DNA from 3 places in the Xanthobacter sp. SG618 genome. Region 2 is predicted to be linked to each of the others. Evidence: predicted binding sites of a transcription regulator. Region 2 holds the regulator's gene; each other region holds the start of a gene.
The links. The regulator HrcA, encoded in region 2, represses chaperone genes, less so after heat shock. The targets are predictions, from matches to a motif close to GTTAGCACTCNCNNNNNGNGAGTGCTAAC.
Positions count from the first base shown of each region.

Region 1: groES (co-chaperone GroES) is a predicted target of HrcA. The motif match lies at 7,636-7,664, and genes of this name have one in related genera.
Region 3: groES (co-chaperone GroES) is a predicted target of HrcA. The motif match lies at 4,171-4,199, and genes of this name have one in related genera.

Region 1 is NZ_JABBHL010000002.1:583,885-593,684, forward strand. Features, by position in the region: gene mutY (A/G-specific adenine glycosylase) at 1-652, opposite strand, end outside; gene FHT36_RS08150 (DUF721 domain-containing protein) at 740-1,246, shown strand; gene FHT36_RS08155 (DsbA family protein) at 1,473-2,132, shown strand; gene FHT36_RS08160 (4-oxalocrotonate tautomerase family protein) at 2,200-2,607, opposite strand; gene FHT36_RS08165 (LysR substrate-binding domain-containing protein) at 2,722-3,597, shown strand; gene FHT36_RS08170 (YdiU family protein) at 3,856-5,358, shown strand; gene groL (chaperonin GroEL) at 5,584-7,230, opposite strand; gene groES (co-chaperone GroES) at 7,301-7,591, opposite strand; gene FHT36_RS08185 (hypothetical protein) at 7,896-8,435, shown strand; gene glsA (glutaminase A) at 8,538-9,536, opposite strand.
Region 2 is NZ_JABBHL010000002.1:344,331-354,130, reverse strand. Features, by position in the region: gene FHT36_RS07140 (hypothetical protein) at 1-335, shown strand, start outside; gene FHT36_RS07135 (STAS domain-containing protein) at 452-802, shown strand; gene FHT36_RS07130 (ATP-binding protein) at 814-1,257, shown strand; gene FHT36_RS07125 (Na/Pi symporter) at 1,383-3,032, shown strand; gene FHT36_RS07120 (STAS domain-containing protein) at 3,016-3,318, shown strand; gene epmA (EF-P lysine aminoacylase EpmA) at 3,359-4,432, opposite strand; gene efp (elongation factor P) at 4,624-5,193, shown strand; gene FHT36_RS07105 (response regulator) at 5,341-5,775, shown strand; gene grpE (nucleotide exchange factor GrpE) at 5,794-6,441, opposite strand; gene hrcA (heat-inducible transcriptional repressor HrcA) at 6,563-7,663, opposite strand; gene rph (ribonuclease PH) at 7,821-8,534, shown strand; gene rdgB (RdgB/HAM1 family non-canonical purine NTP pyrophosphatase) at 8,534-9,166, shown strand; gene hemW (radical SAM family heme chaperone HemW) at 9,193-9,800, shown strand, end outside.
Region 3 is NZ_JABBHL010000001.1:485,439-495,238, reverse strand. Features, by position in the region: gene FHT36_RS02405 (phytoene/squalene synthase family protein) at 1-367, shown strand, start outside; gene tgt (tRNA guanosine(34) transglycosylase Tgt) at 540-1,694, opposite strand; gene queA (tRNA preQ1(34) S-adenosylmethionine ribosyltransferase-isomerase QueA) at 1,691-2,779, opposite strand; gene FHT36_RS02390 (exopolysaccharide biosynthesis protein) at 2,812-3,414, opposite strand; gene FHT36_RS02385 (usg protein) at 3,651-3,929, opposite strand; gene groES (co-chaperone GroES) at 4,327-4,641, shown strand; gene groL (chaperonin GroEL) at 4,749-6,380, shown strand; gene exbB (tonB-system energizer ExbB) at 7,106-7,819, shown strand; gene exbD (TonB system transport protein ExbD) at 7,826-8,317, shown strand; gene FHT36_RS24790 (TonB family protein) at 8,314-9,153, shown strand; gene glyA (serine hydroxymethyltransferase) at 9,427-9,800, shown strand, end outside.

The sequences.
Region 1 (9,800 bases), 240 kb from region 2:
AGCAGGCGGGCGAACGCGGCGTGCAGATGGTGGCGCCGAGATCCATCATCGCCTGCGCGAAATCGCCCGGTCGCTTAGCGGGCGTCAGCGCGGCGGCGAGCGCCTTGATGCGCGGCTTGGCGCCGGGCAGCGGCTCGGCCACCCGATAGAGCCGTGAGACGACACGTTCGATATTGCCGTCCACCGGGCTCGCCTTGAGGTCGAAGGCGATGGCCGCGATGGCCGCCGCCGTATAGGGGCCGATGCCGGGCAGATCGAGCAGGGCCGCCTCGTCGTCCGGAAAGCGCCCGCCATGGCGCGCCACCACCGCCTGCGCGCAGGCGTGCAGATTGCGGGCGCGGGCGTAATAGCCAAGCCCCGCCCAGGCGGAGAGCACCTCCTCCAGCGGCGCGGCGGCGAGGTGGGAGACCGTCGGCCAGCGGGCGAGGAAACCGGTGAAATACGGCCCCACGGCCTTCACCGTGGTCTGCTGGAGCATGATCTCGGAGAGAAAGACGTGGTAGGGATCGGCCTGCCGGCCCGGCTCGGCGCGCCAGGGCAGGCGGCGGCGGTGGCGGTCGTACCAGGCGAGGAGCGCGGCGGGAGCCGGGGCTCCGGTTCCGGACTTTTGGGCACCGCTTGCGGCCGCGCGTGCGGCGGGGGAGGATGTCATGCGGCCAAGGTGGCCGCGCCCGCGTGCCGGGGCAAGGGGCTCCGACACCACATCGTCCACCATTCCCATCCGTTCGCCGGAGACGCCTTGAACACGTCCAACTTCACCCGCCGCTATCGTGGCCCGCGCCCCCTCGCCGATTTCGTGGCGCCGGGGATCAGCGACCTGTGCGGCCGCGCCGGCTTCTCGGTGGTGGAGGTGGTGACCCACTGGGACGAGATCGTCGGCCCGGACCTCGCGCCCCGCTGCATCCCCCTCAAGCTGCAATGGCCGCGGGAGGACGGGGCGGCGGCGACCCTCGTGGTACGGGTGGAGGGCGCCTACGCCATCGAGCTGCAATATGCCGCCGGCGTGGTGGTGGAGCGAATCAACGCCTATTTCGGCTGGCGCTGCGTCGGCCGGCTCACTTTGCGCCAAGGCCCCGTGCCGCCGCGCCACGCCCCGCCTCCCGTGCCGCCGAAGCCCGACAAGGCGGCGGTGGCGGCCGTGCGGCAGGAGCTCAACGAGGAGATCGGCGCCTTCGAGGACGAGGCATTGGCGAACTCCCTCGCCAAGCTCGGCGCGCTGGTGCGGCGCGAGCGGAGCGGCGGCTGAGGCGCGCGGCGCGCCGGCGGCGTTCACCGGTCCGTTATCTCGGCCGGACGGCGCAGGCCTTTCCCGCCATAAGGGCGACATGATAGAGCGCGAAAGCTCTCATGCAGGTTCGGCGGTGCAGCGCCGGACTGACCCCGTTTCCTATTCTGATGCCCTAACGGAACCGGCGATGCGGCCAAGATCGGGAAAGCCCGGTCGCCAGCCGCCGGACCATTCGGAGATGTCCATGATTGTCGATCGCCGCCGTTTCCTGGTCACCGCAGGTCTCGCCGCGCTGGCGGCCGGGCTCGGCCTGCCCCTGTCGTTTGATCCGGCCGCGGCCCAGACGGTGGAGCAGGCCAAGCTGATCGCGCCCGCCGCGAGCCCCCTACCGGAGAAGGCGCTGGGCAGCGCCACGGCGCCGGTCACCGTCATCGAATATGCCTCGATGACCTGCAGCCACTGCGCCGCCTTCCACACCGGCACCTTCCCCGAGCTGAAGAAGAAGTACATCGACACCGGCAAGGTGCGCTTCATCTTCCGCGAATTCCCGTTCGAGCCGGTGGCCACCGCCGCCTTCATGCTCGCCCGCTGCATGCCCGAGGACAAATATTTCCCGATGGTCTCGACCCTGTTCGAGACGCAGAAGACCTGGGCCTACAGCACCGATCCCGCCGCCGGCCTCCTCGCCGTTGCCAAGCAGGCCGGCATGAGCCAGGCCGATTTCGAGAAGTGCCTCACCGACCAGCAGCTCGGCGAGAAGGTGCAGGAAAGCGCCCTCTACGCCAACAAGGAGCTGGGCGTGAACGCGACCCCCACCTTCTTCATCAACGGCAAGAAGGTCTCCGGCGCCCTCGGCATCGCCGAGTGGGACAAGGAACTGGCGCCGCTGCTCGCCGGCAAGTGAGGCGAGCCACAATTGCCTTCAAGGGCCGGCGCACCACGCCGGCCCTTTTGTTTTAAGAGGCTCGCACTCACGCCGCCCGGAGCTTCTTCTCCACATAGCGGCTTTCCTGGGTGCGCCCGCCATAGCCGTAGGCATCGGCCTTCACCTCGCGCACGAGGATGTAGCTCTCTTCGTCCAGGTTCGGCAGCAGGCCGGACATGGCGGCGAACACCGCTTCCAGATAGGCGCCCTTCTCGTCCTTGGTGTTGGTGCCATCCACCACGAGAATGTCGAGGGAGAAGGACGAGCGCCCCTTCGCCGACAGCGCCTCCCCGCCCACGAACCACTGCTCCGCCGGGACGAAGGAGACGGCCACCGCCGTCACCTTCGGGTCCTTGCGCAGGATGCGGGCGGTGAGATCGGACAGGGTGGCGGCAACCTTCGCCGCGAGGGTGGCGTCCGGGGTGCCGGACAGTTGCACGTTCAGAATGGGCATCTCTTCCTCCATCGGCGCGATGCTTGGCATCGGCCGCGATGGCTCCTTGTACGCCGCCCCAACTCATGAGAAAAATTGAATTCTAAAATCCCAGAGTTTTGCTAATCTCATATCATGATCCGCAATCTCGATCTCGACCTCATCCGCAGCTTCGCCGCCGTGGCCGACCTCGGCTCCATCTCCGCGGCGGCGCGCAAGGTGGGTCGCAGCCAGTCGGCGGTGAGCCTGCAGATGGACCGCCTCGCCGAGGCGGTGGGCTTCTCGCTTCTGGAGCGGCGCGGGCGGGCCGTGTCGCCCACCCCGCGGGGGGCGGCCTTCCTGGAGGACGCGCGGCGTCTCCTCGATCTCAATGACCGCATCCTCACCCAGCACGTCCATGGCGCCTTCGCCCAGCCGCTGCGCCTGGGCTTCGTGCAGGATGTGGGCGAGCAGGTGCTCCAGCGCATCCTCTACCGGCTCTCGGCCAGCTTCCCGCAGGCGCCCATCACCGTGCGCGTCTGTACCACCACCCACATGCTCGACATGCTGCGCGCCGAGGAGCTGGACGTGGCCGTGGGCTTTCGCAGCGAGAGTGAGCTGCCGGCCTCCCTGCTGCTGCGCGAATCCATGGTTTGGATCGCGGCGCGGCAGCTGCGCCTCGACCGGGAGGCGCCGGTGCCGCTCGTGCTGTTCGAGCACCCGTGCAGCTGTCGCACCGCCGCCATCGCCGCGCTCAACGCCGCAGGGCGACCGTTCCGCATCGCCTTCACCAGCCCCAGCCTGCCGGGCCTGATGGCGGCGGTGGGGGCGGGCATGGGCGTCACCGTGCGCTCGCCGCGGGCGCTTCGGCCGGACCTCGCCGTGGTCGCCGACCTCGACCGCGCGGCGCTGCCGGACATGGAATTCCTGCTCTACACCCGCCCCGGCGCCCGCCCGCCGGCGCTGCAGAAGGTGGAGGAGGTGCTGCAGGAGGAATTGCGGCGCGAGCATCCGCTCTACGCCGTGGCTTAAGCCCGCGTTGGGACGATCATCCGCCGCGGGCAGCACGTCCACCCCGCACCCCCGTCATGGCCGGGCTTGTCCCGGCCATCCACGTGGCCCGGCCGGGCACACATTCCGGGCTAACCGCTCCATCGGCCCGACGTGGATGCCCGGGACTAACCCGGGCATGACGACACCGCAAATCTGGACACACCGGGACGAACCCGGCAGGCTTTTCCCATCGTTCGGTCCGGGACTGCCCATTTCGAGCCCGGCGGAGATTGCCCCATGAGCACCACACAGCCGACCCTCAAGACGGGCCCTGCCTTCCCGTTCGACAATTCCTATGCCCGCGACCTCGCCGGCTTCTATGCGCCGGTCCTGCCGACGCCAGTCGAGGCGCCGGCCCTGGTGAAGGTCAACGCCGCCCTCGCCGAGCTGCTGGGCCTCGACCCCGCCCATCTTGCGACGCCCGAGGGCGTGGCGGTGTTCGCCGGCCTCGCCGTGCCGGAGGGGGCGGAGCCCATCGCTCTGGCCTATGCCGGGCACCAGTTCGGCCATTTCTCGCCGCAGCTGGGGGATGGCCGCGCCATCCTGCTCGGCGAGGTGGTGGGCCGGGACGGGCTGCGCCGCGACATCCAGCTGAAGGGCTCCGGCCCCACCCCCTTCTCCCGCCGGGGCGACGGGCGGGCCGCGCTCGGGCCGGTGCTGCGCGAATACATCGTCAGCGAGGCCATGGCGGCGCTGGGCATTCCCACCACGCGAGCACTGGCGGCAGTGACCACCGGCGAGCGCGTGGTGCGCGATCGTGCCCTGCCCGGCGGCGTGCTGGCACGGGTGGCGGCGAGCCACATCCGCATCGGCACCTTCCAGTTCTTCGCCTCCCGCAAGGCGTTCGACGCGGTGAAGCAGCTCGCCGACTACACCATCGCCCGCCACTATCCCGACCTCGCGGGGGCGGAGAACCCCTATCTCGCTCTGCTTGACGGCGTGATCGGCCGGCAGGCGGCGCTGGTGGCGCGGTGGCTCTGCGTCGGCTTCATCCATGGGGTGATGAACACGGACAACATGTCGGTCTCGGGGGAAACGATCGATTACGGCCCCTGCGCCTTCATGGACGCCTACGACCCCAACACGGTCTTCTCCTCCATCGACGAGATGGGGCGCTATGCCTATGGCAACCAGCCGGACATCGCCCACTGGAACCTCGCCCGCTTCGCCGAATGCCTGATCCCCATCATGGGAGAGGACCGGGAGGCCGCCATCGCCGCCGCCAATGCGGCGTTGGGCACCTTCCCCGCACGCTTCTATGCGGCCTACCACGCCGGGCTTGCCGCCAAGATCGGCCTGCCGGAGGCGAGCGAAGAGGATGTGGCCCTCGCCCATGACCTCCTCAACGTGATGAACGGCTCCAAGGCCGACTTCACCCTCACCTTCCGCCGCCTCGGCGCGCTCGCGGAGGATGCGGAGGCAGGCGGGCCGGTGCGCGACCTGTTCCTCGACCGGGCGGCCTTTGACGCCTGGGCCGAACGCTGGCGCGCGCGCCTCGCCGAGACCGGCCGATCCGGCGCCGACATCCGCGCCGGGATGGATGCGGTGAACCCGCTCTTCATCCCCCGCAACCATCTGGTGGAAGAGGTCATCGCCGCCGCCATCGAGCGCGGCGACCTCGGCCCCTTCGAGCGGCTGAACACGGTGCTGGCGCGGCCCTATGACGAGCAGCCGGAATTCACCGCCTATGCGGGGCTGCCGCCCTCCATGGAGGGGTACCGGACGTTCTGCGGGACCTAACGGCGGGGGGCTCCCTCTCCCCTTGCGGGAGAGGGCTGGGGTGAGGGGTATCGCGCCGCCCGAACCGGCATCGGACATGTGGAGGCAGCCCCCTCACCCCCAGCCCCTCTCCCGCAAGGGGAGAGGGGAGCAGCGTCGCCCCATCGCTCGTCTGTACCGCACAGCCCAAAAGAAAAGGGCGCGGCCGAAGCCGCGCCCTCTCTCATTTCTGGACCGGGGGATGGATCAGAAGTCCATGCCACCCATGCCGCCCATGCCACCGCCGGGCATGGAGGGCATGCCGGAGTCGCGCTTGGGCAGCTCGGCGACGAGCGCCTCGGTGGTGACGATCAGGGCCGCGATGGAGGCGGCGTCCTGGAGCGCGGTGCGCACGACCTTGGCCGGATCGACGATGCCGGCGGCGATCATGTCCACATACTCTTCCGTCTGGGCGTTGAAGCCGAAGGACGGATCGTTGGACTCCTGCACCTTGCCCACCACGATGGAGCCTTCCACGCCAGAATTCTCGGCGATCTGGCGGATGGGGGCCTCGAGGGCGCGCAGGACGATCTTGATGCCGGCCTTGATGTCGGCGTTGTCGGAGGTGACCTTCTCCACCGCCGCCTTGGCGCGGAGCAGGGCGACACCACCGCCGGGAACGATGCCTTCTTCCACCGCGGCGCGGGTGGCGTTGAGCGCGTCGTCAACGCGGTCCTTCTTCTCCTTCACCTCGACCTCGGTCGAGCCGCCGACGCGGATCACCGCGACGCCGCCCGCGAGCTTGGCCAGACGCTCCTGGAGCTTCTCACGGTCGTAGTCCGAGGAGGTCTCCTCGATCTGCGCCTTGATCTGGTTCACGCGGGCCTCGATGTCGGCCTTCTCGCCGACGCCGTCCACGATGGTGGTCTTTTCCTTCTCGAGGATGACCTTCTTGGCGCGGCCGAGCTGGGCGATGGTGACGTTCTCGAGCTTGATGCCGAGATCCTCGGAGATCACGGTGCCGCCGGTGAGGATGGCGATATCCTCGAGCATCGCCTTGCGGCGATCACCGAAGCCGGGAGCCTTCACCGCCGCGACCTTCAGGCCGCCGCGCAGCTTGTTGACCACGAGGGTGGCGAGCGCCTCGCCTTCCACGTCCTCGGCGATGATGACGAGGGGACGGCCGGTCTGCACCACGGCCTCGAGGACCGGCAGGATCGGCTGGAGGCCGGAGAGCTTCTTGTCGAAGATCAGGAGGAAGGGCTCTTCCAGATCGGCGATCATCTTCTCCGCATTGGTGATGAAGTACGGAGAGAGATAGCCGCGGTCGAACTGCATGCCTTCGACCACTTCGAGCTCGGTCTCGGCGGTCTTGGCTTCCTCGACGGTGATGACACCCTCGTTGCCCACGCGCTGCATGGCGCCGGCGATCATCTCGCCGATGGAGGCATCGCCGTTGGCGGAGATGGTGCCGACCTGCGCCACTTCGGCGGAGGACGAGACCTTCTTGGCGCGGGCGCGGATGTCGGCGATGGCCGCGGCGACGGCGAGGTCGATGCCGCGCTTCAGATCCATCGGGTTCATGCCGGCGGCGACCGACTTGGCGCCTTCCTTCACGATGGCCTGGGCCAGAACGGTAGCGGTGGTGGTGCCGTCGCCGGCGAGGTCGTTGGTCTTGGAGGCGACCTCACGCACGAGCTGGGCGCCGAGATTCTCGAACTTGTCCTCGAGCTCGATCTCCTTGGCCACCGACACACCGTCCTTGGTGATGCGGGGGGCGCCGAAGCTCTTCTCGATCACCACGTTGCGGCCCTTGGGACCCAGGGTGACCTTTACGGCGTTGGCGAGGATATCGACGCCGCGCAGGAGCTTCTCGCGCGCGTCGGAAGAGAACTTCACTTCTTTGGCAGCCATGACGGCCTCCTTATGATTCTGTTTCTGTGGAGCGGCTCAGCAACTCACACGGCACATCACTTGGCCAAGCTCACTTGGCGATGACGCCGAGGATGTCGCTTTCCTTCATGATGAGCAGGTCCTGGCCGTCGATCTTGACCTCGGTGCCGGACCACTTGCCGAACAGCACGCGGTCGCCGGCCTGCACGTCGAGGGGGACGAGCTTGCCGCTCTCGTCACGGGCACCGGCGCCCACCGCGATCACCTCGCCCTCCTGGGGCTTTTCCTTGGCGGTGTCGGGGATGATGATGCCGCCGGCGGTCTTCTGCTCGGCTTCGATGCGCTTGACGACCACGCGGTCGTGCAGAGGACGGAAGGACATGGGTCGTTACCTCTTCGAGGGGAGCGCGGGCACTGGCCCGCCGTTCTGGCACTCCCGAATGAAGAGTGCCAAGCTCGTCGCGGAGATAAGGGCGCGCCCGGCCAACGTCAAGGCGCGCTGCAGCAATCAGGGAGCTAGCAAAGCGGTAACGAGCCGTGGGATAAGCTCTTTGGGAGCTGAGGCTTGACGGCGGACGGGGGCGGATGCAGACGGCATCGACGACGACGGCGCAAGCCTTTATGGTCAGGCGACTGTCTGGGTGGTCGCATTCTTGTTCCAGGCGGCGGGAGGCCTCGGAAAGCACATGACGAAGATGGTTGCGGGATCCAAGTCTGCTTTCGGGCGGTCCGCTTTCGGATGGACGGCCTTCGGGCGGCCGCGCGCCGCGCTGGCCGGCGCCGCCCTCACCGTGCTGGCCCTCGGCCTCGCCGGCTGCGAGACGACCCCCTCCGCGCCGCCACCGGCCGCGCGCCCGGTCTATACCAGCCCGATCCCGCCCGACCGCCTCGTCGGCCGCTGGGGCCTTGCCGCCTACCACCGCCCGGACGACGCCACGCGCACCGAAGCCCAGGCCAAGGCCTCCTGCGGCAACCAGCCCTACGTCATTACCGCAGGCACCAATGGCGGCGTGATGATGTATCTCGCCGACGACAACAAGCTGACCGAGCTGGTCTCCAAGCAGGTGGGCAACGGCCCGGTCTATATCGGCCCGCCCGACGACCCGGCCGGCGGCGAGCGCGACCGTCAGGTGGTGCGCTTCGACAACAACATCCTGGTGCTGAAGTTCGTCGATCCGGAAGTGGCCAAGCGCTACGGCACCATGGTCTACGTGCGCTGCGCGTGATCTGAGGGGCCCCGCGCCCTTCTTTTCGAGCCCAGCGCCCGAGGGCGCTGAAGCATCCTGAAAAGCTCACCGCCCAAAGGCGGCGAAATCACCTTGAAAAGCTCACCGCCCAAAGGCGGTGAGCATGGCGGACCCCCGGTTGGTGGGGTCGAACAGGTGCAGGCCCAGTTCCTCGGCCAGTTCCCGGAAGGCGGCGATGCCGCGCACGGAATTGCCCCGCCCATCGAGACGGGGTGAATAGGTGGCGATGCCGAGCTGGCGGTTGACCACCCCGAGGATACCGCCGCCCACCCCGCTCTTGGCCGGAACGCCCACGTCGAAGGCCCAGTTGCCGGCGAAATTGTACATCCCGCAGGTGAACATCACGGCGAGCGTGGAGCGCACAGCATCCACCGCGAAGGCCGTCGTGCCGGTGAGCGGGTTCTCGCCGATATTGGCGAGCGTCGCCCCCATGCGGGCGAGGTCTCCGGCCGTCACCAATATTGAGCACTGGCGGAAATAGAGGTCCAGCGTCGCGTCCACCCCGGCGGTGAGCGCGCCGGCGCTGGTGAGGAGATGGGCGATGCCGCGGTTGCGGTGCGCCGTCTCGGCCTCCGAGCGGAACACCGCCTCGTCCACCACGAGCCGCCGCCCGGCTGCGGCGGAGAAGCGGTCCAAAACGAAATCCAGCGCCTCGGCGCCGAGATGCTCCACCAGCAGGCCCGAAACGGTGATGGCCCCGGCATTCACCATGGGGTTGAAGGGCCGGTTGGTCTCGGCATCGAAGACGATGGCGTTGAAGGCATCCCCCGAAGGCTCCACCCCGACGCGGGAGAGCACCTTTTCGCGGCCAGCCACCTCAAGGGCGAGACAGAAGGCAAATGCCTTCGAAATCGACTGGATGGTGAACGCCACGTCGGCATCCCCCACCGAGACCACCTCCCCCTCCACCGAGACGGCGGCAATGCCGAAGCGATCCGGGTCCACCAGCGCCAGTTCGGGAATGTAGTCGGCGAGCGCACCCGACGTGTCGGTGCGGGTGCGCTCATAGGTGTGGCGCACCACCGTCTCCAGACCGTAGCCGGCCGGCACCGCGGGAGCCGCATGCAGGCTCGAATCCATCTCTTCCCCCTTGCCGACCACAGGCATGGACCAGGCGGCCGCGTCGCGGTGAGCAAAGCACAAGGCGTGCCACGGCGGCCCGCCCCGACCCGTCCAGCCCGTCGCGCCGCAGGGAGGAAACGGCATTAGCTGGAATTAGTCTATTTCGATTCTTTGAAAAGATCAGAACAGTTATCGTTTTGAGACAATCCAATATTACCCGACATCATCCCCCGCATATTGCCCCAGCGGTATCTGATTAATAAAAGAGCAGGAAGTCGTCTC
Region 2 (9,800 bases):
GACTGCAGCGCGTCCTGATCGCCGCCCGCGTCGATGCGGCGCCGGCCGACATGGTGCTGTTCTCCACGGCCGCGCCGGTGAACACGCCGAGCTGGGCAAGCCTGCTCTCCGAGGGCTTCCCCATCTACGACATCCAGCTCTTCTTCGGCGGCTATGCGCGCTATGTGATGGTGCGCGACTTCACCACCTTCGATCCGCAGGAGACCCTTCTCGTCGATCCCCTGGACACGGCGCGCCAGAAGGAACTCTTCGCCGAGGGCTGGCACGGCTACGCCCGCTGCCGCACCGATTCCGGGGCTGCCGGCGTGCTCTACGCCCGCCCCCGTAAGGCCTGATACTTCAGCCGGCGGCCCCGTCCGGGCCTCTGCTCCGCGTCACGAAACTATCGTATGATTCGCTGAATCTGTGCCCGCGCGGTGCGGGCATCCCGATCCAGAGAGATACTGGCCCCATGAAGATCGAGAGGACCCCCCTCGGCCCCGACATCATCCTCGTCCGCCTCGAGGGCCGGCTGGATATTGCCGGCGCGGCAGCGGTGGAGCCGGAGTTCAAGTCGTCCTGCGAGGCCGCGCGCGTGCTCGTGGTGGACCTGTCGAACACGCCGTTCATGGCCTCCATCGGCATCCGCCTGCTGCTCGCCGGCGCCAAGGGGCTGCATCGCAAGGGGGGAACCATGGGGCTGTTCGCCTGCGACCCCCAGGTGGAGAAGGTGCTGCGCGCGACTGGTGTCGACCAGCTCGTCGGCATCCACGCCACGCGGGACGAGGCGCTCGCGGCGGCGGGCGTCTCTCCGGCAACCTGACGGCGGATCCCATGGCGACGCCCGAGGCCGGAACCCTCGTATCGACCATCGATGTGGGCGCGCGCATCGACGACATCACCGACGCCACCGGCTGGCTCGGCACGCTGGCCGATGAGCAGGGCTGGCCTGATGCCACCCGCTTCGCGCTGGAGCTGAGCCTCGAGGAGGCCCTGACCAACGTCGTCTCCTACGGCTTCGCCGGGACCGACCGGCAGCCTCGGATTCGAATCGAGTGTTGGCGCCTGCCGGAAGGCCGGGTGGCGGTGCGCCTCATCGACAATGGGGTGCCGTTCGATCCCACCAGCATCGCCGAGCCGGTGGTGCCGGATAGCATCGAGGACGCCAAGATCGGCGGCCACGGCGTGCAGCTGATGCGCCATTTCCTCGAGACCCTCGACTACAACCGCGAGGGCGAGGAAAACCGGCTGACACTGGTGGCCAAGCCGGCCGGGTGAGACTGCTCACAAGAGTGTCGCACTCCGCGGTCTATGGTGGCCGGTCGGGGGATCGTGCCGCGGCATCCGCGGAAACTTGAGCGCGTCTGCGGCTTTCCTCTGGTGCCGCTGGGTCTTTTTTATCGATGCTTGTCATTGCCGAGCTCCTGGCCGGCCTCGGCCTTCTGTTCGTCGGCCTCAAGGCCATGGCCACCCACCTGCAGCAGGCCACGGGCCGCAAGGTGCGTGCACTGCTGCGCCGGGCGACGCGCTCCCCGGTGATGGGGCTGCTGTGCGGGACGCTGGCGGGCGTGGCCACACAATCCTCCAACGCCGTCGCGGTCATCAGCGGCAATCTCGTGCGCGGCGGCGCCTTCACCACGCGCGATGCCATCCCGGTCGTCGCCGGCGGCAATGTGGGCACCGCGGCGCTGGTGTTCGTGGCGGCGATTGATTTCCGCCTGCTCGTGCTCTACATCGTCGGCCTGGTCGGCATCGCCTTCCATTTCAAGCTCGACCGCCGGCGCGGCATGGCGCAATGGATGGGCGTCGCCTTCGGCCTCGCGCTGGCCCTGCTGGGCCTTGACTTCATCAAGCAGGCGCCACGGGCGCTGGATATTGCGTCCGTCGCGGGCAGCCTTGCCGACCACCTGACGCCGCTCCTCGGCTTCTTTCTGGGGCTTGCAGTTTCCGCCGTCAGCCAGTCATCCTCGACCCCCACGATCCTCGTCTTGGCGCTGATGCAGGCCGGAATTCTCGGTCTCCACGATGCGGTCTTCATCGTGCTCGGCGCGAACCTCGGTTCCGGCTTCGCGGCCATTCTCTCTGCCGGCGGGCTGGAGGGGACCGGCCGCCAACTCTGCTATATCCATGTGCTGGTGAAGGCCGTGGGCTGCCTCATCGTCGGGGCCTTCTTCGGCTTTGGCGAAGTCGTCGGCTTCGACGGGTTCGCTGCCCTCTCTGCTGTGGGCAACGACACGGCGTCCATGTCCCTGTCGGTCCTGTTCCTCGCCCTTCAGGTGGCGGGCGCGATCCCGGTCGCCTTCGCGCGGGGGCTTTCTGAGAAATTCGCCGCCGCCATGAGCCCGCCGACGCTGGAAGATGGCGCCTCCCGCCCGCGCTTCATCCATGACGATGCGCTGGCCGATCCCTCAACCGCCCTCGATCTCGCGGTCAGCGAGACCCTGAGACTCATCAAGCTCCTGCCGATCCTGCTGCCGGACCTCGACCAGAAGGACAACGGCGACGCCGGTGAGCGGCTGGCCCTGTGGCGTGGCGCCGCCTCGGTGGGCCTTGCCGTGGACCAGTTCATTTCGGAGCTCATCGCCGTCGGCCTCGCCCGCGACAGTCTCGAGGTCGCCCTGCATCACCAGGCGCTGGTGGAGAACGTGCGCACCCTCCAGGACACGCTGCACGACTTCACCGAGGTGGTGGAGGGCTTTGACGAGGTGCCGCCGCTCGCCTTCGCCCTCTCCGAGTCGTTGCGAGCCATCACATTGTCCCTCGCCGACGCCACCGATGGGCCGGCCGATGATCTCGACCTCATCATCGCGCTCTCCGGTGATCGATCGGAGATGCTGAACCGCATCCGCCGTCAGCTTGCCGCTACGGCACTCGACGCCGGCGCGGACGCGCGGCAGCTGCTGCTCGCCACCAGCCTGTTCGAACGGGCGATCTGGCTGGTGCGGCGCAGCGCGATTGCGTTGCGCATGCCCGAGAATGAGGATAATCCGGTTCGTCCGGCCGCCGCGGAGGCGGAGATCAAGCGAGTAGAGGCCGATGCACATCGAACGTGAGCAGGTCGGAAGCGACGTGGTGCTGAAGGTGGCGGGGCGTCTCGACACGCCGAACGCCAAGCCGTTCGAGGCGAGCCTGATGGAAGTCGTGTCCATGACCGATGGCGGGATCGTGGTGAACCTCGCCGGCGTGGACTACGTGTCCTCCTCCGGCCTGCGGGCACTGCTGGTCGCCGGCAAGGCCATGCGCGGGGCGAAGCGCAAGCTCGCGCTCTCGTCGCTGCAGCCGCAGATTCGTGAGGTGTTCGACATCTCCGGCTTCTCGACCCTGTTCGAGATCAACTGATCAAGCCGGGTCGCTGGGCGGGAGCGGTCGCAAGGATGCTCTAGCCTCCCGCGACCGGCGCCCACAGCACGTCCTCGATCCGCCGCGCCCCGCTCGCCAGCAGGGCGAGCCGGTCGAAGCCGAGCGCGCAGCCGCTTGCCGGAGGCATGAGGGCCAGCGCCGCGAGGAAATCCTCGTCGAGCGGATAGCGCTCGCCGTACAGCCGCTTCTTCTCGTCCATGTCGTTTTCGAAGCGCCGGCGCTGTTCGGCTGCGTCCGTCAGCTCGCCGAAGGCATTGGCCAGCTCCAGTCCGCAGCAATAGAGCTCAAAGCGTTCGGCAAAGCGCGGGTCGTCCGGCTTCGGCCGGGCGAGAGCCGCCTCGCTCACGGGATAGTCGGTGAGGATGGTGGGGTGGCCGAGGCCCAGATGAGGCTCGATCTTCTCCACCAGCACGCGCGAGAAGACGTCCCCCCAGGTGTCGTCGGGCGCGGTGCGGATGCCGGCCTCGGCCGCGGCGCGGGCGAAGGCGGCGGCATCGGGCGGGGCGCCGGGAGCCGGCAGAAGGGCTTCGAGGTTCATCTCTGCATGACGGGCGAAGGCCGCGACGAGCGTCAGGCGCTCCGCCAGGGCGAAGGGATCGCAGGCCTTGCCGCGATAGTGGAAGGCCGAGACCCCGCCCGCCTCGGCGGCGCGGACGAGGAGGATGGCGCAATCCTCCATCATCGCCGTGTAGGGCGCGCCGGCGCGATACCATTCCAGCATGGTGAATTCCGGATGGTGCGCCATGCCGCGCTCGCGATTGCGGAAGACGCGGGCGAACTCGAAGATCGTCGGCTCCCCGGCTGCCAGCAGCTTCTTGGCGGCGAACTCGGGCGATGTGCGCAGATAGAGCCGGCGCATCGCCCCGTCCGGCCCAACCAGGTCCGTGCCGAAGGCGTGGAGGTGTGTCTCGTTCCCCGGCGAGACCTGAAGCACCGGTGTCTCGACCTCGATGAATCCGTCTTCCGTGAGGGCTGCGCGCACGGCGGCAGCGATGCGCCCGCGCGCGAGCAGAAAGGGGCGGCGATCCGCATGAACGTCCGGCCGCCACCACGGAGGGGAGGGGGGAACCGGCGAGGAACTCGATACCGCCATGACATAGGGTCCTCGTTGCGGCCACCTGTCTTGCTAGCCGCTGGTGCGGCCCAGAGCCGGAAAGACGGGGGCAAGACTGGCGTTGCGCGCCATTATCGCTATGGTGCGCGCCGAACCAGCCAGACGGCGCCGCCGTCCCCCATTTTTCAATCGGCGCGGGCGCCGCGCATCTAGGTCAAGGAAGAGCCGACGTGGTCAAGGTTATCGCCAGCACCCTGCGCAAGGGCAACGTGGTCGACATCGACGACAAGCTGTACGTTGTTCTCACCGCCGAGAATATCCATCCCGGCAAGGGCACGCCGGTGACGCAGCTCGACATGCGCCGCATCTCCGATGGCGTGAAGATCTCCGAGCGCTACCGCACCACCGAGCAGGTGGAGCGGGCCTTCGTGGAAGATCGCCCGCACACCTTCCTCTACGAGGATTCCGACGGCTACACCTTCATGAACCCGGAAAACTATGATCAAGTGACCGTGCCGAAGGATGTGATGGGCGACCAGTCCGTCTATCTCCAGGAAGGCATGGAATGCATGCTCTCCACCCATAACGGCGTGCCGATCGCCATCGAGCTTCCGGCCCGCGTGGTGCTGGAGATCGTGGACACCGAGCCGACCGTGAAGGGCCAGACGGCCTCCTCGTCCTACAAGCCGGCCGTTCTTTCCAACGGTGTGCGCACCATGGTGCCGCCGCATGTCTCCGCCGGTACCCGCGTGGTGGTCATGACCGCCGATGCCTCCTACGTCGAGCGGGCCAAGGACTGACCTTCGTGCGATGCCCCGGAAGGGCACATTTCAGCCCTTCCGGTGTTCCCCAATGCCTTGCTGCGGTGCGTGGAACTTTTTTTTCCGCGGCTGGTTGAACCCGGACATGGCCCTGTGGGGACATGCAGTCAGCCAAGGCGTAGAAGAATGATCTTGTCGGGAAGGCGGGTTCTCGTCGTTGAGGACGAGTATCTCGTGGCACTGGGGCTCGACGACAATCTCAGGTCGCTGGGCTATACCGTGGTCGGGCCGGTCGCGAGCCTCGCCGCTGCGGTCACAGCCGCTTCGTCTGAGCAGATCGATGCCGCCATTCTCGACGTCAATCTCGCCGGAGAGCCGGTTTATCCGGCCGCCGCGATCCTTGCCGAACGCGGCATCCCCTTCATCTTCTGCTCGGGCTACACTGGAAGCGTGCGCATGCCGGCGGAGTTTGCCGACGCGCCGCGGGTCGCCAAGCCGTATACCAGCCGCGTCATTGCCGACGCCCTCGCCGACCTGATCGGGGCGGGAGCGGGCTCGGGGGGTGGTTCAGGCGGCGGCGATCACGGGAGGCGGAACGTATCCGCCTCCAACGATATCTAATCCTTCAAAAAGCTCAGCTCAGGCCGCGCCGGTCGCCTTGTTGGCCTCGGCCTTCGGTCCGCCGCGGGCAACTCCCACCATGGCCGGACGCAGCACCCGCTCGCCGATCACGTAGCCCGCCTGGACCACCTGCACCACAGTGCCGGTCGGCACACTCGGATCCGGCACCTCGAACATGGCCTGGTGGAGGTTCGGATCGAACTTCTCCCCCTTCGGCTCGATCTTGCGAATGCCGTGCTTCTCCAGCGCCTTGACCAGACCGCGCTCGGTCAGTTCCAGCCCATCCAACAGCGCCTTGAAGCCGCCTTCGGCGGTCGCCTTGGCCTCCGCCTCCACCGAGCCGAGGGCCCGGGCAAGATCGTCCGCCACGTTCAGCACGTCGCGGGCGAAGGAGGCGATGCCGTAGGTCTTGGCGTCCTGGATTTCCTTCTCGGCGCGGCGGCGCACGTTCTCCGCCTCCGCGAAGGCGCGCAGGAACTTGTCCTTGAGGCTAGCGATCTCGCCTTCCAGACGCGCCTTGTCGCCGGCCGGATCGCCGATGGCGGCGTCCGCCATGGCGGTGGCTTCCGCCTCGGCGGTCGCCTCGTTCACCTGCGCATTGCCCTGCGCGGTACCGTTTTCGCTTGCGTCGCCGCCGGTCTCGGGCGCGCGCTTCTGCTCGCTCATCCGGTTACTTCCCCTGCCTTGAGATTCGCCCGGGGTCACCATGCCGCCGGGCAAAGGCCAATCGTCCCGGCGCATATCGGGGCGATGGGGGGAAAAATCAAGTCGTAGTGATCCTTATCCCTCACGCCGCGTCCGCGCCCGGTGCACCGAGGATGCGGCTGACCAGCCGAGCGGTGAAGTCCACCATGGGGACGATGCGGCCATAATTGAGCCGGGTCGGGCCGATGACACCGAGCACGCCCAGCACCCGGCCCTGCCCGTCGCGATAGGGTGCGACGATGGTGGAGGAGCCGGAGAGGGAGAACAGCCGGTTCTCCGAGCCGATGAAGATGCGCAGCGCCTGCGCCTCCTCCGCCCGGCCGAGCAGTTCGGAGACCTCGCGCTTGGTCTCGAGATCGTCAAACAGCAGGCGGATGCGCTCCAGGTCCTCCAGCGCGCGCAGATCCTCCAGCAGTTTCGCCTGCCCGCGCACGATGAGGGTGCGCTCGCCGGGCCCGTCGCCGGACCAGGAGGCAAGCCCGGCCTCCACGACGCGCGCGGTGAGGGCATCGAGATCGCGGTTGAGCTCGGCGAGGAGGCTGTCCATCTCCTGCCGCGCATCGGAGAGGGTACGGCCGCGGATGCGGGCGTTGAGGAAATTGGTCGCCTCGGTGAGGGCGGAAGCCGGCAGGCCCGGGGGCAGCGCCAGCGCGCGGTTCTCCACCTGCCCGTCCTCGGACACGAGGATGACGAGGGCGCGGCCCGGTTCCAGCGGAACGAACTCCACATGCTTCAGGCGCGGGTCCGTCTTGGTGGCGGTGACGACCCCGGCACCGCGGGCGAGGCCCGACAGCAAGGCGGAGGCTTCCTGCAGCACGCCTTCCACCGTTGTGGTCCGTGCGGCGGCAAGCACCTGCGTCTCGATATTGGCCCGGTCGCGCTCGTTGACGTCGCCCACCTCCATCAGAGCATCCACGAAGAAACGCAGGCCGCGCTCGGTGGGCAGGCGACCGGCGCTGGTGTGGGGGGCATAGATGAGGCCGGCCGCCTCCAGGTCCGCCATCACGTTGCGAACCGAGGCGGGGGACAGCGTCATGGGGATCAGGCGGGCGATGTTGCGCGAGCCGACCGGCTCCCCGGTGGCGAGGTAACTCTCGACGATCTGGCGGAAAATCTCGCGCGAGCGCTGGTCGATTTGCGCGAGGCCGCCGGACGACAGGGGCAGGAACGGATCGAGCGCCACGGGTTCAGCCTTCGAAGCAAAGGATTTTGCTGTCCCTAATGTGTCCCTCGCGGGGGCTGGGTTCAAGCGCCGGGCGGGCGTCGTCGCGCGCCTTGCTTTCCTCTGGGCGCGCGGCGCTCTAAAAGGAGCGCCCATGACGCACAATGAGGTATCCATCATGCGCCCCAGCAAGCGCGCCCCCGACGAGATGCGCGCGGTGTCCTTTGAACGGGGCGTGATGCGCCACGCGGAAGGCTCCTGCCTCGTGAAGTTCGGCGACACCCACGTTCTCGTCTCCGCGACGCTGGAGGAGCGCCTGCCGCCGTGGCTGAAAGGCCAGGGACGCGGCTGGGTGACGGCGGAATATTCCATGCTGCCCCGCGCCACCCATGACCGCACCCGTCGCGAATCCACCACCGGCAAGCAGTCCGGTCGCACCCAGGAAATCCAGCGCCTGATCGGGCGTTCGCTCCGCTCGGTCACGGATCTCGTGGCGATGGGCGAGAAGCAGATCACCATCGATTGCGATGTGCTCCAGGCCGATGGCGGCACCCGCACTGCTTCCATCACGGGCGCCTGGATCGCCCTCCATGACTGCCTGAGCTGGATGAAGTCCCGCTCCATGATCAAGGAAATGCCGCTCAAGCAGCATCTGGCGGCGGTTTCCTGCGGCATCTACGAGGGCACGCCCGTGCTCGACCTCGACTACGCCGAGGATTCGGTGGCTGAGACCGACGCCAATTTCGTCATGACCGGCACCGGCGGCATCGTGGAAATCCAGGGCACGGCGGAAAAGACGCCGTTCACCCAGGACGAACTGCTGTCGCTGCTCTCCCTCGCCCGCTCGGGGGTCGATCAGCTCGTTTCCCTGCAGAAGCTGGCGGTGGGCTGATGTCGCGCCAGCTCACCGGCCAGCTCGTTGTGGCGACCCACAATCCGGGCAAGCTCATCGAGATGAAGATGCTCCTCGAGCCGCACGGGGTGGAGGCGATCGCTGCCGGCGACCTCAACCTGCGTGAGCCCGAGGAGACCGAGGAGACGTTCGCCGGCAACGCGCGGCTGAAGGCTGTGGCGGCGGCGAACGCGTCGCAGCTGCCGGCCTTCGCCGACGACAGTGGGCTCGTCATCGACGCCCTCGGCGGCGCGCCGGGCATCCACACCGCCCGCTGGGCGGGACCCGACCGCGATTTCGAGATGGCCATGGAGAAGGTGGAGGCCGAACTTCAGAAGGTCGGCGCCACCGAGCCCGCCCAGCGCCATGCCCGGTTCGTCTCGGCACTCTGCATCGCTTGGCCGGATGGGCATCTGGAGGAGTTCGAGGGCACCGTGGACGGCACCCTCGTCTGGCCGCCCCGCGGCGCCAAGGGTTTCGGCTACGATCCCATGTTCCTCCCCGAGGGCCATGTGAAGACCTTCGCCGAGATGACCGCGGACGAGAAGCACGGCATGCCGCCCAAGGGCTTCGGCCTCTCCCATCGTGCCCGCGCCTTCCTGAAGCTCTCGAAGGCGTGCCTGAAGGGGTGACGACGATCTCGAACACCGCGCCCTCCGTGAGCGCTCCGGCACACCCTCTCCCGTTCGGGAGCGAGGGTGTCGCCGATACGGCGGGCGGCTTCGGGGTCTACGTCCATTGGCCATTCTGCAAGGCCAAGTGCCCCTATTGCGACTTCAACAGCCACGTCCGGCTCGTGCCGCCGGACGAGGCGCGCTATATCGCGGCCTTCCGGCGCGAGATCGCCCACGCGCGGGCGCTGTCGGGACCGCAGAGGGCGCAGACGGTCTTTTTCGGCGGCGGTACGCCCTCCCTCATGGCACCCGCCACTGTGGGCGCGATCCTGGAGGCCATCAACGAGGCCTGGCCGCTCACCGCCGATGCAGAGGTGACACTGGAGGCGAACCCGACCTCCGTGGAGGCGGAGCGGTTCCACGGCTACCGGGCCGCGGGGGTCAACCGCGTCTCCCTCGGCGTTCAGGCGCTGGACGATGCGGACCTTCAGGGGCTCGGGCGGATGCACTCGGTGGCGGAGGCGCTGGCCGCCGTCGCCATCGCGCGTCGAGCCTTCGATCGCGTCTCCTTCGATCTCATCTATGCCCGCCCGCGCCAGACACCGGATGCCTGGGCGGCGGAGCTGCGGCGCGCGCTCGGCGAAGGCTGCGA
Region 3 (9,800 bases), on a different contig from region 2:
CGCCTTCCCCATCCATGCGGCGCGCGGGCAGTGCTACATCCCGGTCGATGTCCTCGCCCGCCATGGCGTCGGGCGCGAGGAAGCGGTGTCGGGCAGTGTCACGCCCGGCCTTTTGGCGGCGCTTGCGGAGCTGCGGGAGACGGCGGCCCGTCACCTGTGGGAGGCACGGGAAGCGGCCGGGCAGACCTATGCTGCCACCTCCATCGCCGCGCCCTTCCTGCCGCTGGCGCTGGTTTCCGGCGATCTCAAGGCGCTGGCCAGGGTGAGCGACCCGTTCCGCCAGCCCGCCGGCCTCTCTCCCTTCCGCCGCCAGTTCGCCTTGTGGTGGGCGGCCCAGCAGGCGGTGCGCGGACGCATCTGGTTCTGAGAGTGGGCGTGACCCCTCCAGCCGTCATACCCCGGCTTATCCGCGGCATCCACTGCACCGTTTGAGCCGTGCCCCGGAAGGAAGATTCCGCCCGGCCGCCGGGTGGATCCCCCGGACAAGCCGGGGGATGACGGTGACGCAGAGGCGGTGAGCCCGGCGAACCGAATCCCCCTCAGCCTTCCCACAGCGGCAGGTCGCCCCGCGCCCAGCCGGCTTTGGTCTCGGCCACATAGTCCGCATATCGCCCGGCCGCGATGGCGGCGCGGGCGCCGGCCATGAGCTGCTGGTAATAGTGGATGTTGGCCCACGAGATCAGCATGGCCCCCAGCATCTCCTCGCAGCGCACGAGGTGGTGGAGATAGGCGCGGGAATAGTCCCGCAGGGCCGGGCAGTCGCTCTCCTCGTCGAGGGGACGGGGGTCTTCCGCGTGCCGGGCGTTCTTCAGGTTGATGCGGCCGAAGCGGGTGAAGGCGAGCGCGTGCCGCCCGGAGCGGGTGGGCATCACGCAGTCGAACATGTCGATGCCGCGCGCGACGCTCTCCAGAAGGTCGTCCGGCGTGCCGACGCCCATGAGATAGCGCGGCTTGGTGGTGGGCAGATGCGGCGCCACCGTCTCGATCATGGCGAGCATGACCTCCTGCGGCTCGCCCACCGCAAGGCCGCCGATGGAATAGCCGGGGAAATCCATATCCGCGAGAGCGCGGGCCGACTCGACCCGCAGCGCCGGCACGGCGCCGCCCTGGACGATGCCGAAGAGCGCGCGGCCCTTGGGCTGCGTCTCGAACGCACGCTTGGAGCGCTCCGCCCAGCGAAGCGACAGGCGCATGGCGCGCTCGGCCTCCTCGTCGGTGCAGGGCAGGCGCACGCACTCGTCGAGCTGCATCTGGATGTCGGCGCCGAGCAGGCCCTGGATCTCCACCGAGCGTTCCGGGCTCATCTCGTGATAGGCGCCGTCCACATGGGAGCGGAAGGTGACGCCCTGCTCGGTCATCTTGCGCAGGCTGGACAGGCTCATCACCTGGAAGCCGCCGGAATCGGTGAGGATCGGCCCGTCCCAGCGCATGAATTTGTGCAGGCCGCCGAGCTTCGCCACCCGCTCGGCGCCGGGGCGCAGCATGAGATGGTAGGTGTTGCCGAGCACGATGTCCGCGCCGGCCGCCTTCACCTGGTCGAAATAGAGCCCCTTCACCGTCGCGACCGTGCCCACCGGCATGAAGGCCGGCGTGCGGATGCGCCCGCGCGGGGTCGAGACGAAGCCGGTGCGGGCGGCGCCGTCAGTGGCGGAGAGGGTGAAGGAGAAGGTGTCGGCAGGCGTGTCGGACGTCATGCGCCGCCTTGTGGCAGAAGCAGGCACGCATCGCCATAGGAATAGAAGCGGTAATTTTCCGCGATCGCATGGGCATAGGCCCGCTTCTGCGGCTCGTGGCCGATGAAGGCCGCCACCAGCATCACCAGCGTGGAGCGCGGCAGGTGGAAGTTGGTGAGCATTCCGTCCACTGCGCGGAAGCGGTAGCCGGGGGTGATGAAGATGTCCGTCTCGCCCACGAAGGGGCGGATCAGGCCGTCCTCTCCCGCCGCGCTCTCGATGAGGCGGGTGGAGGTGGAGCCAATGGTGAAGATGCGCCCGCCCTTCGCCTTCACGGCATTGAGGGCGTCCGCCGTCTCGCGCGTCACCTCGCCCCACTCGGCGTGCATGGTGTGGCCGGAGGTGTCCTCCGCCTTCACCGGCAGGAAGGTGCCGGGGCCGACATGCAGCGTCACCTTGTGCAGGGTCGCGCCGGTTGCAGCCATGCGGGCAAGGAGGTCGGGCGTGAAATGCAGGCTCGCGGTCGGCGCCGCCACCGAGCCGGCGACGCGGGCGAACAGGGTCTGGTAGTCGTCCTTGTCGCGGGCATCCTCGTGGCGGCGGGCGGCGATATAAGGCGGGATGGGCATATGGCCCACCGCCGCCACCGCCTCGTCGAGCACGTCTCCGGCTAAATCGAAGGCGAGGACGATGGAGCCGTCCTCCTCCTTGGCTGCCACTGTCGCATCGAGCGTGCCGAGGAGGCAGGAGCCGCCCTCGCCGCCGAAGCGGATGCGGTCGCCGACGCGCAAGCGCTTGCCGGGCTTGGCGAAGGCGCGCCAGCGGTCAGGCGCGAGGCGTTTGATGAGCGTCGCCTCCACCGCCACGTCCGAGCCGCCTTCGCGCGAGCGCGCGCCTTCCAACGCGGCCGGTATGACGCGGGTGTCGTTCACCACCACCGCATCGCCGGGGCGCAGGAAATCCGGCAGGTCGCGGACGCTGCGGTCCTCCAGCTCTGGCGCGGCGCCGGGGCGGACGACGAGCATCCGCGCCGTGTCGCGCGGCTCGGCGGGGCGCAGCGCGATGCGGTCCTCGGGGAGGTGGAAGTCGAAGGCGTCAACGCGCATGGGGCAGGGCAGACATCAGGGAGGGCAACAGCTCAGAAGATGGCGACGGCGCCCTGGTAGATGGCCCAACTCATCAGCGCTGTCACCATCAGGCCGAGGATCGTCGCGGCGAAGCCCGCGAGGATGACGAGACCGTCCCGCTCCACCAGGCCAAGGCCGAAGATGCACACGGCAAATCCCGGCGGCAGATTGCCGAGGAAGGGGATGGGCAGCAGCAGGATGAAGCCCAGCAACACCACCGTCGCGCCCACCACCCGCCGTGCCGTGGGGCCGGCGAACTTCTCGAAGCGGGGGCGGGAGACGCGCTCGAACCGCTCGATCCACGGCCGCGAGCGGGTGACGATCGATTCCAGCATGGCGCGGGAGAAGGTGCGGCGGGCGATCCACGCCGGCAGCCACAATTCCTGCCGGCCCAGCATCATCTGCAGGCCGATGAGGCCGAGGATGATGCCGCAGACCACCGGGATGCCCGGCGGCATGGGAATGCAGTTGGGGATGCCGAAGATGAGGAAGAGAATGCCGAAAGCGCGGTTTCGCAGGGCATTGACGAGATCGCCGATGGCGATCTGATCCTCTTCCTGCGCCGCGAGCACGGCGGCCAGCAACTCGGAAGTGCGTGGAGTGCGGTGGTCCAAGGCGCCCTCATGACGTGGACGCTTGAGCTACAACGGGAAAACGGCAGCGGGAGGGCACTGGCGCGCAAAAATTCCGCTAGGTCACGTTTGCGCTGGTCCGATCGCGCCACTCACGCAATAGAGCGGACATGCACGCCCCACCCCCGCGGGGACGTGCATGTCCTCACCGCCCCTTCGGAACCATAAAGACCGTTGACTGATACGGAAAGCCCCTGACGTTCCGAGACTGATCCACATCAGTTCAAAAGGAACATTCCGTCCACGGACCGCAGCTCGGCGGGCTTGATGAGGCCGGAATGGGCGACACGCACGGAATGGAGCCGCCCCTCGATCTCGCGTTGCCAGAATTCCAGAAACTTGTTCAGCTCCGGAAAGCGCGGGCACAGATCGTACTCCTGCCAGAGGAAGGTCTGGAGCAGGCCGGGATGGTCGGGCATGCGATAGAGGATCTCGGCCGTGGCGAGGCCGTAGCCTTCCATCTGCAGGACGAAGTCACGCGACACCTTGGCAGCCATGGGTCACACCTCCAATCCACGGCCCCGCCGCCAACAGGGCTGGGGAAGACGGGACCGGACACTTCATTGTCGGCTACACACTTTGCCGGCGCCAAGGCTAAAGATTGGTTTCCGTCTGCAAAAACAATGCTCTAGCAGCCATTCCCGCCGATTGCTGACAATGGCACCAACTGCCCGGTGGCCCGGGACGCCGGAGCCGCGGGGCGGGCGGCTCCAGCGCAAATCCCGCGGAATGCGGGCTGCTAGCACTCCGTTCCATCGAGTGCTAAATTTTTTGGGCCGACCCCTTGCGGCTCCAATTTGCCGCCCTTAGATCGCGGTCGGGCCGGGTGGAGGGGTTCCCGGCGCCTTCAAAACAGGCAACCCCGATGGACAACATCGAACCGGAGGTTTCCCTATGGGTTTCCGTCCCCTGCACGACCGCGTGGTCGTCAAGCGCATCGAGGCCGAGCAGAAGTCGGCCGGCGGCATCATCATCCCCGACACCGCCAAGGAAAAGCCGCAGCAGGGCGAAGTCGTCGCGGTCGGTCCCGGCGCCCGTAACGAGAAGGGCGAACTGGTGGCGCTCGACGTCAAGGCCGGCGACATCGTGCTGTTCGGCAAGTGGTCCGGCACCGAAGTGAAGATCGACGGCCAGGATCTCCTCATCATGAAGGAGAGCGACATCCTCGGCGTCATCGAGAACGCGGCCGGCGCCAAAAAGGCGGCCTGAACTTAAGCGGCCTGTTTTTCAGTCGCAGGACCGAGGCAGCCCGAGGCGCCCTGTCCCGCGGCATTCGCCATCCCATTCAATCGTCCCAATCTGAAGGAGCACGCCACATGGCTGCCAAGGACGTGAAATTCTCCGTTGACGCGCGCGACAAGGTTCTGCGCGGCGTCGACATCCTCGCCAACGCCGTGAAGGTCACGCTCGGCCCCAAGGGTCGCAACGTGGTCATCGAGAAGAGCTTCGGCGCCCCCCGCATCACCAAGGACGGTGTGTCGGTGGCCAAGGAGATCGAGCTCGAGGACAAGTTCGAGAATCTCGGCGCCCAGCTCGTGCGTGAGGTCGCCTCCAAGACCAACGACCTCGCCGGCGACGGCACCACCACCGCCACCGTTCTGGCCCAGGCCATCGTGAAGGAAGGCGCCAAGGCGGTTGCCGCCGGCATGAACCCGATGGACCTGAAGCGCGGCATCGACGTCGCCGTGGACGCCATCGTGAAGGACCTCGCCGCCAACTCGCGCAAGGTGACCTCCAACGACGAGATCGCCCAGGTCGGCACCATCTCCGCCAACGGCGACGCCGAGGTCGGCAAGTTCCTCGCCGAGGCGATGAAGAAGGTCGGCAACGAGGGTGTCATCACCGTCGAGGAAGCCAAGACCGCCGAGACCGAGCTGGATGTCGTGGAAGGCATGCAGTTCGACCGCGGCTATCTCTCTCCGTACTTCATCACCAATGCGGAGAAGATGCGCGTTGAATTCGAGGAGCCCTACATCCTCATCAACGAGAAGAAGCTCGCCGGCCTGCAGGAGCTGCTGCCCGTGCTCGAGGCGGTGGTGCAGTCGGCCCGTCCGCTGCTGATCATCGCCGAGGACGTGGAAGGCGAGGCCCTCGCCACCCTCGTGGTGAACAAGCTGCGCGGCGGCCTAAAGGTGGCTGCGGTCAAGGCCCCCGGCTTCGGCGATCGCCGCAAGGCGATGCTGCAGGACATCGCGATCCTGACCGGCGGCACCGTGATCTCCGAGGAAGTCGGCATCAAGCTCGACAGCGTGAACCTCTCCATGCTCGGCCGCGCCAAGAAGGTGGTGATCGAGAAGGAGAACACCACGATCGTCGACGGCGCCGGCGAGAAGGCCGACATCGAGGCGCGCATCGCCCAGATCCGCGCGCAGATCGAGACCACCACCTCCGACTATGACCGCGAGAAGGCCCAGGAGCGCCTCGCCAAGCTCGCCGGCGGTGTTGCCGTGGTGCGCGTCGGCGGCTCCACCGAGGTCGAGGTCAAGGAGAAGAAGGATCGCGTTGACGACGCCCTGCACGCCACCCGCGCCGCGGTGGAAGAAGGCATCGTCCCCGGCGGCGGCGTCGCCCTGCTGCGCTCCATCAAGGTGCTCGACGGCCTGAAGGTCGACAACGCCGACCAGAAGACCGGTATCGAGATCGTCCGCCGCGCCATCCAGGCCCCGGCGCGCCAGATCGTGCAGAATGCCGGCGACGACGGCTCCGTCGTGGTGGGCAAGATCCTCGAGTCCGACGATTACACCTTCGGCTACAACGCCCAGACCGGCGAATATGTGGACATGGTGAAGGCGGGCATCATCGACCCCACCAAGGTCGTGCGCACCGCTTTGCAGGACGCGGCCTCCGTGTCCGGCCTGCTCATCACCACCGAAGCCCTCATCGCCGAGCTGCCGAAGAAGGCCGGCCCGGCCGCCCCGGCCATGCCGGGCGGCGGCATGGACTTCTGAGGCAACACAAGCCTCTGACGCCGCCCGGCCTCTTCGCGGGGGTCGCAAACCGGCAAGCCGGTTTGCTGGGGCGGCGGCATGGACTTCTGAGGCAACACAAGCCTCTGACGCCGCCCGAGTTTTCGGGCGGTCCTTGAACGGGAGCGGCCGGGCATTTTGCCCGGCCGTTTTCGTTTTGACGCTGCTGACATGCATTCCCCGGCGTTACGCAGAATTCCCCTGCGCAGATTGAAATCGCTCTATGTAACAGAGCTTTGGCCACATTGTTGGCCGGCACGGGTTAGCGTCGGCGATGAATGGGGGTATAAGGGCGTCAGCCAGCAATTCCCGGTTGGAGGGATCGCCAGCCTGTCCGTTTTGACTATTGGTGATGCGCGATGCCTGTTCGCTCGATCTCGCGCACGTCTCCCGGGCGTGCTGTTTTCCGTGGTTCTTTCCTGGCGCCGAAGGGCGCTGCGATCCTTTCCCTCGGGCTTTTCCTGGCCGTGACCTCCGGGCCCGCCGCCGTTTGGGCGCAGCCGGCCGCTCCCGCCGAGACGCACCAGCACGCGGCGCCGGCTGCCGTAGCGGCTCCCACCCCCGTTGCGGCTCCCTCCACGGGCGCTCCTGCCACGACCGCCCCTTCCGCTGCCGCTCCCTCCGCTTCCGTTCCTGCCGAACCCGCGCCCGCCCCCGCGGCGCCGACGCCGGTCGAGGCCGTCCCTTCTGTGCCGGCGTCCGAGAGCGTGGCCGACGCGCGCCTGCCCCATGACCTGTCCCCCTGGGGCATGTTCATGGCCGCCGACCTGGTGGTGAAGGCGGTGATGCTGGGCCTCGCCTTCGCCTCCGTCCTCACCTGGAGCGTGTGGTTCGCGAAATCCCTCGAACTGCTGTTCGCCCGCCGCGCGGTCTCCCGCACGCTGAAGGCGCTGCGCAGCGCCGTCACCCTCTCCGATGCCGCGGCCGAGATGCCCAAGGCGAACAGCCCAGCCACCGCCACCGTGCGCGCCGCGCTCGCCGAGTGGCACGCTTCCGCCGGCCTGCCGGTGGACGGCATCAAGGAGCGGGTCGCTGTCGCCCTCTCGCGCATCGAGGCCAAAGCCGGCCGGCGCATGACAGCGGGCACCGGCGTGCTCGCGACCATCGGCGCCACGGCGCCCTTCGTGGGCCTGTTCGGCACGGTGTGGGGCATCATGAATGCGTTCATCGGCATTTCTAAAGCCCAGACCACCAACCTCGCGGTGGTCGCGCCCGGCATCGCCGAAGCGCTGCTGGCCACCGCCATCGGCCTCGTGGCCGCCATTCCGGCAGTGGTGATCTACAACGTGTTTGCCCGCGCCATCGCCGCCTACAAGGCCAACCTCGCCGACACGTCCGCCGAGGTGATGCGCCATCTCTCCCGCGACCTCGACCGCGCCGCGGCCGAGGTGGAGACCCCGCGCCTGCGCGCTGCGGAGTGACCCGGGATGGCCGCCAAGCTCGATCATGGCGGGGACGACCTCGCCGAGAACCACGAGATCAATGTCACGCCGTTCATCGACGTGATGCTGGTGCTGCTCATCATCTTCATGGTGGCGGCGCCCCTCGCCACGGTGGACGTGAAGGTGGACCTGCCGGCCTCCAACGCCCAGCCGCAGCCGCGCCCGGACAAGCCGCTGTTCCTTTCCGTCAAGAAGGACCTCACGCTGGCGCTGGGCGATGATCCCGTCTCCCGCACCGGCCTCGGCGCGATGCTGGACGGCCGCACCAACGCCGATCGCCAGCAGCGCGTGTTCGTGCGCGCCGACAAGACGGTGCCCTATGGCGACGTGATGGAGGTGATGAACCTCCTGCGCACCGCCGGCTATCTCAAGGTCGCCCTCGTCGGCCTGGAAGGCGGTGAGCCGGCCCCCGCAGCCCCCGCCGCGCTTCCTGCCGTCGCGCCTGCGCCTGCCGGAGCACCCGGAGCGCCCCGGTGAGCGCGATTCACCATCACCACCACTGGCACGACTTCGACCGCTACCATCTGCGCAACATGATCCTGCGGCTTGCCGCGGGCGTGTTGCTGGTGGTCGGGCTCCATGCCGCCGCGGTCTATGTGGCGCTGAACTGGAACAAGGAAGCGCCGGGCGAGCAGTCGCCGCCCGCCGCCATCATGATCGAGCTGGCGCCCATGGCGGTGAGCCAGCAGTCCCAGGAGGAGGTCGCGCCCGGCCCGCAGATGGTGCAGGCGCCGGAGCCGGTGCCTGACGCCAAGGATGAGCCCGAGGAAGAGGCGGAGCCCCCGCCGGTTCCCCAGGTGAACGAGATGGTCGAGAAGATGCCGGAAACCCCGCCGGCGCCGGCCGAGGCCGAGGTGGTGCTTCCCAAGCCCGAGCCGAAGAAGGTGGAGGAGGCGAAGCCACGTCCGAAGGAGCCGGAGAAGCCGAAGAAGGAGGCAAAGCCCACCCGCCGGCCGTCCGCTCCCACCACCGCCGCCGCGCCGCGCTCGGATGCGCCGACCGCCCAGACCACGGCCGCGCCCTCGCCGGGCGCCGCGGCCGCACGCTCGGCCGCGCTGGCGGACTGGAAATCGCGCGCCTTCGCCCACCTCAACCGCTTCAAGCGCCCGCAGGGCTCGAACGTGGGGCGGCCGGGAATCAACATCTCCATCTCGGGGTCGGGCGCCGTCACCGGTGTGTCGCTGGCGAGTTCCTCGGGCAATTCGGTGCTGGACCAGGAGGCGGTGGCCATGGCTCGCCGCGCCTCGCCCTTCCCCGCGCCGCCCGACGGCAAGGGCATGAGCTTCGGCGTGGCCATCAACTTCCGCAACTGAGAGAAAGCGCGGCCCTGCGTCATGGCCGAGACAAGACCGGCCATGACGCAGGGGAGGGGGACGAGGAGCGCGGCACCCCAGTAGGCCTCCTTCGTCCCGGCTCAGCCCGCTTCCGCGCGCCGCCATCCCTGGCCTTTTCCGGGGGACCGAGCCCACACGCCGCACCAGCCGGCTTTGGACTTCACCTTCGCCCTGTGATAAGCGCAGGGTCCGCTCCGGCCGGGCGCCAGCCGCCCTTGCCCGGAGCCTCCACGCCATCACCGGAGACCTGCCATGGCCTCGCAGGACGCGAACCGCTCCTCCGTCACGGAGGAAATGAACCGCTTCTTCACCGCCTCTCTCGCCGAGACCGATCCCGAGATCGCCGGCGCGGTGCAAGCGGAGCTGGGTCGCCAGCGGGACGAGATCGAGCTGATCGCCTCCGAGAACATCGTCTCGCGCGCCGTGCTCGAAGCGCAGGGCTCCGTGCTCACCAACAAGTATGCCGAGGGCTATCCGGGCAAGCGCTACTACGGCGGCTGCCAGTTCGTGGACGTGGCCGAGAATCTCGCCATCGAGCGCGCCAAGAAGCTGTTCGGCTGCGGCTTCGCCAACGTGCAGCCCAATTCGGGCAGCCAGGCGAACCAGGGCGTGTTCTTCGCGCTGCT